DNA from 3 places in the Marinomonas sp. 15G6-16 genome. Region 2 is predicted to be linked to each of the others. Evidence: predicted binding sites of a transcription regulator. Region 2 holds the regulator's gene; each other region holds the start of a gene.
The links. Region 2 encodes sigma-54, which starts transcription at its own class of promoters, with help from an activator protein. Its sites were predicted from a motif close to TGGCACNNNNNTTGCTNT; they were not measured.

Region 1: glnK (P-II family nitrogen regulator) is a predicted target of sigma-54. The motif match lies at 1,828-1,845, and genes of this name have one in related genera.
Region 3: hpxO (FAD-dependent urate hydroxylase HpxO) is a predicted target of sigma-54. The motif match lies at 1,573-1,590, and genes of this name have one in related genera.

Annotation. Positions count from the first base shown of each region.
Region 1 is NZ_CM147916.1:2,332,922-2,336,201, reverse strand. Features, by position in the region: gene AC0L46_RS11210 (YifB family Mg chelatase-like AAA ATPase) at 1-755, opposite strand, end outside; gene AC0L46_RS11205 (TIGR02450 family Trp-rich protein) at 878-1,099, shown strand; gene AC0L46_RS11200 (accessory factor UbiK family protein) at 1,132-1,377, opposite strand; gene glnK (P-II family nitrogen regulator) at 1,902-2,240, shown strand; gene AC0L46_RS11190 (ammonium transporter) at 2,281-3,280, shown strand, end outside.
Region 2 is NZ_CM147916.1:3,135,799-3,139,078, forward strand. Features, by position in the region: gene mgtE (magnesium transporter) at 1-305, opposite strand, end outside; gene AC0L46_RS14845 (HPr family phosphocarrier protein) at 314-583, opposite strand; gene ptsN (PTS IIA-like nitrogen regulatory protein PtsN) at 593-1,042, opposite strand; gene AC0L46_RS14855 (RNA polymerase factor sigma-54) at 1,060-2,532, opposite strand; gene lptB (LPS export ABC transporter ATP-binding protein) at 2,608-3,280, opposite strand, start outside.
Region 3 is NZ_CM147916.1:526,488-529,767, forward strand. Features, by position in the region: gene AC0L46_RS02550 (YHYH protein) at 1-161, opposite strand, end outside; gene uraD (2-oxo-4-hydroxy-4-carboxy-5-ureidoimidazoline decarboxylase) at 320-841, opposite strand; gene uraH (hydroxyisourate hydrolase) at 1,050-1,406, shown strand; gene hpxO (FAD-dependent urate hydroxylase HpxO) at 1,622-2,776, shown strand; gene AC0L46_RS02570 (methyl-accepting chemotaxis protein) at 3,059-3,280, shown strand, end outside.

The DNA of each region.
Region 1 (3,280 bases), 800 kb from region 2:
GCGACTGACTGAACCGATGCCACAGATAACGCCTCTTGCTCTGTCATTGCAGGCATAATGCTTGGTAAGCGAGACGCCAGCATGGTTTTCCCTGTGCCAGCTGGGCCAATAAACAACAGGTTATGACCGCCTGCCGCTGCGACTTCTAAAGCCCGTCGCGCTTGGTATTGCCCTTTTACATCGCGCATATCTTTATGATTCAAAGGCAAAGACGCCACAGGTTTGGATTCACAATGGGGCAATGGATTCATTTTTAATAAATGTGCGGTCACTTGTGTGAGGTGTTTTGCATAAACCGCGTTTCCTTCTACCAAGGCTGCTTCGTCTTGATTATCTTCTGGCAGAATCAGTTGACGGTTGGCCTCATGACACGCAATCGCAGAAGGCAACAAGCCCGGAACGCCTCGAATATCACCAGACAAGGCCAATTCACCAATAAACTCAGTATCACCTAAACTCACTTCGCCTAATTGACCAGAGGCCGCCAACACACTAATCGCAATAGCCAAATCATAACGCCCACCTTCTTTGGGCAAATCTGCAGGCGCGAGATTAATGGTGACTCTTCGGGTAGGAAATTCGAAATGACTGTTGATAATGGCGCTGCGAACACGATCCTTTGCTTCTCGAACTGCTGCTTCAGGCAAGCCCACAATATTGAGGGAAGGTAAACCGTTTGAAATATGCGTTTCAACTGTTACCAAAGGGGAAGCCACACCAACTCGTGCGCGGCTGTAAATCGTCGCTAAACTCATGATCACTCCTTGATCTTAGTTAGTTTTAATAGGCACAAGCAATCCGGCTTGTCTTTTTTAACGTATTTATAGAGGTGAGAGCTTAACTCTCTCTTCTATCATTAATGTAATGAGATCACTCTATGTCAAAAACTCAGATTAATCCTAATAAATTACTGCTCTCAAAACGGACTTCTGTCTCGCCTACCCATAAAGAGAAGCACTTTATTGTGACTGAGTTAATGCGTGATGAAGAAGGTACTGTTATCGAATGTACTCTTGAAGCTGTCATCAACAAAAACTCATACACATTACCTTGGCAATCACTGACTTCCACTGTGGATTGGAAGCAAGGCTGGAAATAAACAATGACATCAGCATCGTTTAATTCCTGTTTTTAACTTTTCGTTCCAGCCTCTAGTTCAGTCAGGCGCGCTTCTAAAGCTGCAAGCTTTGTTCGATATTTCGCTAACATAGCCTCTTGCACTTCAAACTCTTCGCGCGTCACCAGATCCATTTTAGTCAGTGTATTACGAGCAACTTCATGCAACTGCGACTGGATTTCTTCTTTCGGCAATTTTCCTAACGTCTCTGCGGCTTGCTCTAAGCCTGTACCAAGTTGCTTAATAAATTGATCTATCATGTCATATTACTCTTCGTATTTTTGAACGCCTCACAAAAGGCATCAAGTCAGTGTTTTAAAGCATAGTATAGAGGTCGTTAAAAGGTACAAACAAGCAATCTATGTTTTCTAAACCACTTTTTCACGCTCTAAGTTAAATGCTCATCAATCTAGCACAAGAATGAATCGCCTCTTTTTTGTGCAAATTTCAACCAGTCGTCGACCCTTTACTGTTAACACAACACAGGGATTGCTTATCTTCTGGTATCTAAAGGATTTTTTCTTAATCAGAACAAAGGAGATAAAGCCAAGAGAGTTTATTTGATACAAGGACACCCGCACCAAGTTAATGCACCAAAAATAAAACATTTGAAAATAAACGCACCATTTATAAACACACCCTCGCCTTTTTAATTTCCAAAAGCAGACAAAATCCTTACAAACCCTTTGGCACTAAGGCACTTCAGTATATGGCACGCATATTGAATAAAGAGCTTACCTGCGTTACGACAATAATACTGACTTAATTAAAGGAGACAGTGGGTATGAAGCTTATAACAGCCATCATCAAGCCATTTAAACTGGATGATGTTCGAGAAGCTCTTTCTGAAATCGGTGTTCAAGGTATCACGGTTACAGAAGTAAAAGGTTTCGGACGTCAAAAGGGCCACACAGAACTATACCGTGGCGCTGAATACGTAGTTGATTTTCTACCTAAAGTAAAAATCGAACTTGCTATTGCTGACGACATGACAGACCAAGTTGTAGAAGCAATTAGTGGCGCTGCAAACACAGGCAAAATTGGCGACGGTAAAATCTTTATCGTTAACCTTGAGCAAGCGGTTCGTATTCGTACCGGCGAGACTGGTGTAGAAGCAGTTTAATTATAGCTTCGAATCTTACAAGCCTTTAGGGGGGCGAAACATGCAAGATCAAATTTTTCACTTACAATATGCCATGGACACTTTTTACTTTTTGGTGTGTGGCGCACTAGTTATGTGGATGGCAGCCGGATTTGCCATGTTAGAAGCGGGTTTAGTACGCGCTAAAAACACCACTGAAATCTTAACCAAGAACGTGGCTTTGTTTGCCATTTCTTGCATCATGTACCTAGTTTGCGGTTACTCGATCATGTACGGTGGCGAGTGGTTCCTAACTGGTATTCAAGACGTTGATGTAGACTCAACTCTAGCTGACTTCGCTGCTCGTGATGGCGGTTTTGAAGGCGGTTCTATATACTCAGGCGCTTCTGACTTCTTCTTCCAAGTAGTATTCGTTGCAACAGCAATGTCTATTGTATCTGGTGCAGTTGCTGAGCGCATGAAGCTATGGGCTTTCCTAGCATTCGCTGTTGTTATGACTGGTTTCATCTACCCAATGGAAGGTAACTGGACTTGGGGCGGCGGTTCTGTATTCGGTATGTTTAGCCTTGGCGACCTTGGTTTCTCTGACTTTGCAGGTTCTGGTATCGTTCACATGGCAGGTGCTGCAGCAGCATTGGCTGGTGTAATCATCCTGGGTGCTCGTAAAGGTAAATACGGTCCTAACGGTGAAGTACGTGCAATCCCTGGCGCAAACCTACCTCTTGCAACTTTGGGTACGCTTATCCTTTGGTTGGGTTGGTTCGGTTTCAACGGTGGTTCTGTATTGAAACTTGGCGATATCGCAAGCGCTAACTCTGTTGCTATGGTGTTCCTAAACACTAACGCTGCAGCAGCTGGTGGTGCAATTGGCGCACTAATTCTTGCTCGCATCCTATTCGGTAAAGCAGATTTGACTATGCTTCTAAACGGCGCGCTAGCTGGTTTGGTTGCTATCACTGCAGAGCCTTCAACTCCTTCTGCTCTAGGCGCAACTTTGATTGGTCTAGTTGGTGGTCTGATTGTTGTAGTTTCTATCCTTACTCTAGACAAGCTGAAGCTTG
Region 2 (3,280 bases):
AAATCGGCTAAGTCATCGCTTTCGAAATTTTCCGAGAGCTCTATCAGTCGCTCGGTATCCATGTTTTTCATGAATTGAGCGCCGATATCTTCACTTAGGTATTGTAGTACTTCGCCTTGGTTTTCTGAGTTAATTAGCTCCCATAAAAGCTTTCGCTCTTTAGGCGGGGAGGATTCGAGTAATCGAGCAACGTCCTGCGCAGGTAGCGCACCGTTAAGTAAATAACGGATTTGCATGGTGGCACCGGATTCAAGAGATTCGGTGACTGTCTGCAGATGGTTAGTTAGAGTTGCTTTCTCTGACATATAAAGTGTTACTCATCTTCACCAAAACGATTATTGATCAGTTCTACTATGGCTTTTAGAGCGTCTTCTTCGTCATCTCCATTGGTTTTAATATGAATTTCGGTGCCTTTTCCTGCAGCGAGCATCATCATTGCCATAATGCTTTTTCCGTCGACGTTACGACCTTCTTTTTCGATGGTAATATCACAGGAGAAGCGAGAAGTTGTTTCGACAAGCTTTCCTGCTGCTCTAGCATGCAAGCCAAGTTTGTTGATGATAGTAATAGACTCTTCTTGCATGCATGTTTCCTATATTAACGAATCAAATATATTGAATAGCTCTTCGTTTGTTTGAGCGGTTCTTAGTTTATCTAAAGATTGTGGCGATTGTGCTAATTCTGCAATTTGCGCCAATGTCGATAAATGAGAGTCGCACTCGTGAGGTGGAACGATGAGGGCGAAGATCAAATCTACCGCTCTTTTGTCAATAGCATCAAAGTCAATCGGATTTTGTAATGACATCACAACGATTGCCGTATGATTAGCAGACTCCAAACGGCAATGAGGGATGGCTATACCATTTCCTATACCAGTACTACCAAGTTTTTCTCGGCCTAACAAAGCGTCATAAACCGCTTCGTTATCGCAATGCAGTTTGTTAGATGCGACTTCCGCTAAGTTCTCAAGAACGCGTTTTTTGCTGACAATCTCTTGTTTTGCAAAGACAAGTTCTGCTTTCAATAATGATTTTAATGGCATGGTAAAATAGTGTCCGTTTAGATCAATCGCTTGCGTTCATTGGATGGCGGTATGTTCATCGCCTCGCGGTATTTTGCGACAGTACGACGGGCAACTTGTATGCCTTGGTCTGCCAAAATAGTCGCTAGTTTATTATCGCTTAAAGGTTTTTTCGCTGGCTCATCTGTTACTAGCTTTTTAATCATGGCTCGTATCGCTGTAGAAGAGCATTCACCGCCAGATGCTGTGTTGACATGGCTAGAGAAGAAATATTTAAGTTCAAAAATACCTTTTGGTGTGTGTATGTATTTTTGAGTTGTCACCCTAGATATTGTCGATTCGTGCATGCCGACTTCTTCTGCCACATCATGAAGTACCATGGGTTTCATGGCTTCTTCACCTAATTCAAAGAAGTCAATTTGACGGCTTACAATACAGCTGGCAACTTTCAGTAGGGTTTCATTTCGGCTTTGTAGACTTTTCATGAACCACTTGGCTTCTTGTAATGACGTCTTAATATAGCTCGCGTCCTCGGGTGTTGATGCGGTGCTAGCCATAGCAGAATAAGTTTCGTTTATTTTGACTGGCGGCAAAGCGTCGTTATTTAGCTCTACTTGCCAACTGCCATTGCGCTTTTTGACAGAAACATCTGGAATGACATAGTCCGTATCGTCTGCATCAATAACAGAGCCTGGACGAGGATTAAGTTGCTGTATTAGGCTAACAACTTCTTTGAGAGCTTCGTCTTTGAGCTTTGTTTTTCTGCTTAATTGCGCAAAGTCACGACTACCGAGAAGTGGCAAATAATTGTCAATCAGGTTGTGCGTGCTTTTGTATAAAGGATGGTTTTGAAACGCTTCTAACTGAACTAAGAGGCAGTCCCGTAGATCGGTAGAACAAACACCTATAGGATCAAAACGCTGCAGTCTATGTTGGACGGCCATGACTTCTTCTATATCAAGTTCTTCTAGTTCGATAGAAAGAGACTCGCAGATATCGTCTGGTGTAATACTTAGGTAACCATCTGGCTGTACGCATTCAATAATTGCGTATGCAATCTCAATGTCTCTATCAGACATGTGAGTTAAATTTAATTGCCAGATTAAGTGGTCTTGTATGCTTTCTGCTGGCGCATTACGGCTTTCGAAGTCGCCGTCACCTTCATAGCTATTGTTGTCGCTGATCGCGGCAGAGCTTTGATAGGTGTCATCCCAGTTGCTGTCTATTGAGAGCTCTTCAGGAATGCTTTCTGTCCATTCTGATTCAACACGAGCTTCTTCACTTGTATTGACATCAGGTGTTTCTGGTGTGCTTTTGGATTCGATGCTGGCTGGTGCTTCTACTTGTCCTTGTTCGTCATCGTCAAGTTCAAGAAGAGGGTTTGACTCAAGAAATTCATGAATTTCTTGTTTAAGATCCAGCGTAGAAAGCTGCAACAAACGTATCGCTTGCTGTAGCTGAGGTGTCATGGTCAGCTGTTGACCGAGTTTTAACTGTAAAGACTGCTTCATGGAGCAACTCTTTTTATTTGAGTGAATTGGAACGAGTTATGCATACTACTCCCTTTCTGCAGTAATGATAAGGGGTTACAGGCGGAAGTCGTCACCTAAATAGACTTTTTTTACCTGTTCATTGTTAATAACTGTACTGGCATCACCAGAAGCAATGATATATCCGTTACCCACAATATAAGCTTTATCGCAGATGTCTAAGGTTTCTCTGACATTGTGATCTGTGATTAGAACGCCAATGCCGCTTTCTTGTAAGTGTTTAATAATAAGTTTGATATCGCCAACAGAAATAGGGTCAACACCAGCGAAGGGTTCGTCTAAGAGAACGAACTTTGGATTCATTGCTAGTGCTCGTGCAATTTCTACGCGGCGTCTCTCGCCACCAGATAAGGCCATGCCTAAGTTCTTTCTGATATGGGTAATATGAAATTCTTCTAATAAATCTTCAAGCCTGGATTTTTTCTGGGCTTTTGTGAGTTCTTTGCGTGTTTCTAAAATCGCTAAAATATTGTCTTCAACAGACATTTTTCTAAAAATGGAGGCTTCTTGTGGTAAGTAACCGATGCCTTTTTGTGCTCTAGTGTGCATGGCGTTACTGGTGATGTCTTTACCATCGATAAATATGCCGCCTGCATCATTGGCAACCATTCCAACTATCATATAAAAGCATGTGGTTTTGCCTGCGCCGTTAGGACCAAGCAAACCAACCGCTTGGCCAGACTCAACTGAGATGGAAACATCCTTTACT
Region 3 (3,280 bases), 620 kb from region 2:
GTATTTTCGTCATCATCAATGGTAATGGTGACATTGTCAGCCCAATTCGCATTGGCGACCGCTTGTGAAGTATCGACATTACTGCCAGACTTTAATTGCACAGCAGCAAAAGCCATGGCAACTGACGCAAGCGCAACGCCAAGGAGTACTTTTTGTTTCATTCAGTTAGATTCCAAATTTCATTGATTATAAGTTACTAAGAAATATACATAATTAAAAAGTAGACAATGTGAAGACTCACAACAAGAAATGAGAACAAACACACATTCTCTACGCATTTAATCGGGATTTAGAATACCAACTGACGCATGAGCGCTTTTTAAAAGTCAGCCAGGCGAAAGCCTGCAATCTTATGAACTTCATTTAACGCGCGATCAAACTCTGTTTGCCAGTCATTTGGCGTTCTTTTTTCAAATCCATCTAATATTTGATCTTTGGTTGCGCCTTTTACCGCCATGATAAAAGGAAAACCAAACTTACTGCGGTATTCGTCATTTAATTGAAGAAAGCGAGCCAATTCTTCATCGCTGCATTGATCCAAACCGGCACCAGCTTGCTCAGATTTTGATTCGTTAGTCATAGTACCCGCCAACGCTGCTTTTCCGGCTAAGTCTGGGTGAGCACGCAACAACATCAATTTTTGCTCATCTGTGCTTTGATCTACCACCTCTTTCATGGCGGCTTTAACTTTCTCGATGTCATCAAAATAGTCTTTTGGATGCTCGGCTTTTTGTCGCCACACTTGCTCAGCAACCCAAGGAGAGTGTTCATACACACTTCCAAATAAAGAAACAAAGTCCGCTTCGTCTAATGAATCAAACAAGACTTGTTCGTTTTGCATAATCGCTCTCCAACACCTAATAAAATACGGGGTAATCGCTCTTTCATTGCCATCGATCACTAAAAACTAGATAAAACAAATGGCACACATATTGATTATCATGAAACAATACTTTCATTGTTTGTTAATATCAAAAAATAATACACATAAAGTGTCTGCAAAAAACAGGCAAACTCTTTTTATGACATCACTTAGCTAAGGAAACATTATGGGCTACTTAACAACACATATTCTCGACACAACAAAAGGCATAGCAGCGGCTAATGTTGCAATACAGTTATTCAAGCACAATGCTGACGGCCAGCGTACTCTCATCCACAGCACAGTCTCAAATAGCGACGGCCGATGCGATAAGCCTTTACTAGAAGCTGACAACTTTACCGCTGGCGTTTATGAGCTAGAGTTCGCGATAGATGAATACTTCGCCAAGCAAGGTATTGAATCGAAAGAGCCAAGTTTCTTAAATACCGTTGTTATTCGCTTCGGCATCTCTGATGAAACAGCTCATTACCACATTCCTTTGTTGGTCTCGCCTTATTCGTACAGCACTTATCGCGGCAGCTAGCACTTATTACGCACCAAAAACAAACAAAGCACCAAAAAAGTTCATCAGACACATTAAAAACGGAAAATAGTCGCTTAACTAGCTTATCTTTGGAAAAGGATTTCCACTCCAAAAAGATCAATAAAACAAAGGTTTCACATTTTATTTTATGGTAACTTTTGTTTCATGGTACGCATTTTGCGTTTTAGATTGCAAATAGACACAGAGGAAATGACATGAAAGCATTAATCATTGGCGCTGGCATCGGCGGCATGACCGCAGCAGCGGCATTAAAACAACAAGGTATTGATTGTGAAATTTTTGAAGCCGTAAAAGAAATCAAACCTGTTGGTGCTGCCCTTTCTATTTGGTCTAACGGTGTGAAATGTATGAACCATTTAGGCATGGGTCATATTATGGATGAACTTGGTGGTCCGATGCATAACATGGCTTACCATGATGGTTTAAGTGGCGAAGTCATGACTCAATTCAGCCTTAGCCCATTAGTGGAAGCCGTTGGCGAACGTCCTTGCCCTGTTTCAAGAGCCGGATTGCAAAGCCAAATGATTGATTGGTGGGGCCGCGATAAGATCCAATTTGGAAAGCGCATTGAAAAAGTTGAGCAAACAGACACAAGCGTAACCGCATATTTCACCGATGGAAGCTCCGCTACGGGCGACTTTATGATTGCGGCAGACGGCACTCACTCCATTGTTCGAACCCATGTTTTAGGCTATCAAACTGAACGCCGTTACGCAGGATATGTAAACTGGAATGGTTTGGTTGATATCGATGAAAACATTGCTCTAGCTGACCAATGGACAACATTTGTAGGCGAAGGCAAACGTGTTTCCATCATGCCAATTGCTGGCGGACAATTTTACTTCTTCTTTGATGTGCCATTGCCTTTGGGCTTGGAAGAAGACAGATCCACAGTCGTTTCTGACCTAAAGGGTTATTTCGAAGATTGGGCAGAACCTGTGCAAACACTGATTGACGCCATTAATCCAGAAACAACCAATCGTATCGAAATCCATGACATCGAACCATTTGATACGCTCGTAAAAGGCAACATCGCTTTGCTTGGTGATTCTGCGCACAGCACAACACCAGACATCGGCCAAGGTGGTTGTTCCGCCATGGAAGACTCTGTTGTATTAGGAGAATGCTTCGCAGAAACAAAAGATATTGTCGCTGCTCTTAAAAGCTATGAAGAGAAACGTCGCTTCCGAGTGAAAGACCTAGTCTTAAAAGCTCGTAAACGATGCGATGTTACTCATGCCAAAGACCCAGAAGAAACGCAAGCTTGGTACGATGAGCTAAGAGTAGAGAAAGGTGACAACATTATTGAAGGGTTACGCAATACCATAATCAATGGTCCGCTGGGCTAAACAAGACTCAATATCAAATAACTAAAAAGGTGGGCACTTAAATAATGTTCACCTTTTTTATTTTGCTTTCTCTTTTAATTTCGCTCCCAAAACCTTTTCCTAAAAATACCTTAAACGCAACCATTTATAACCGCGTTCATTCTCAATTTTTCTTAGGAAATTAACGTCACTCTCGGGTATTTATAAATACATTTCATTTAGCCAATAAAAAACTACCTAACTCCATAATCACGCTATAAGATATAGCTACCCCCTAGCAAAACTGATAAGGAAACCACTTCTATGACGGCTAAAGGTAAATTACTTGGGTACATAGGCGCTTTGTTTGTATCTGCAATTTTAATTGTATCTATGACGGGCTACTTCAATTTCAAATCAGCATCTGACCAAAATGCTACCGAGAAATTAAAAATTGAATCCTTTCTTATTTCCAACGCAATAGATCAAAGGGTACAAAGGTACTTTGACAGCCTAGAAGCCATTCGAAATGATTTAGCCATCGAC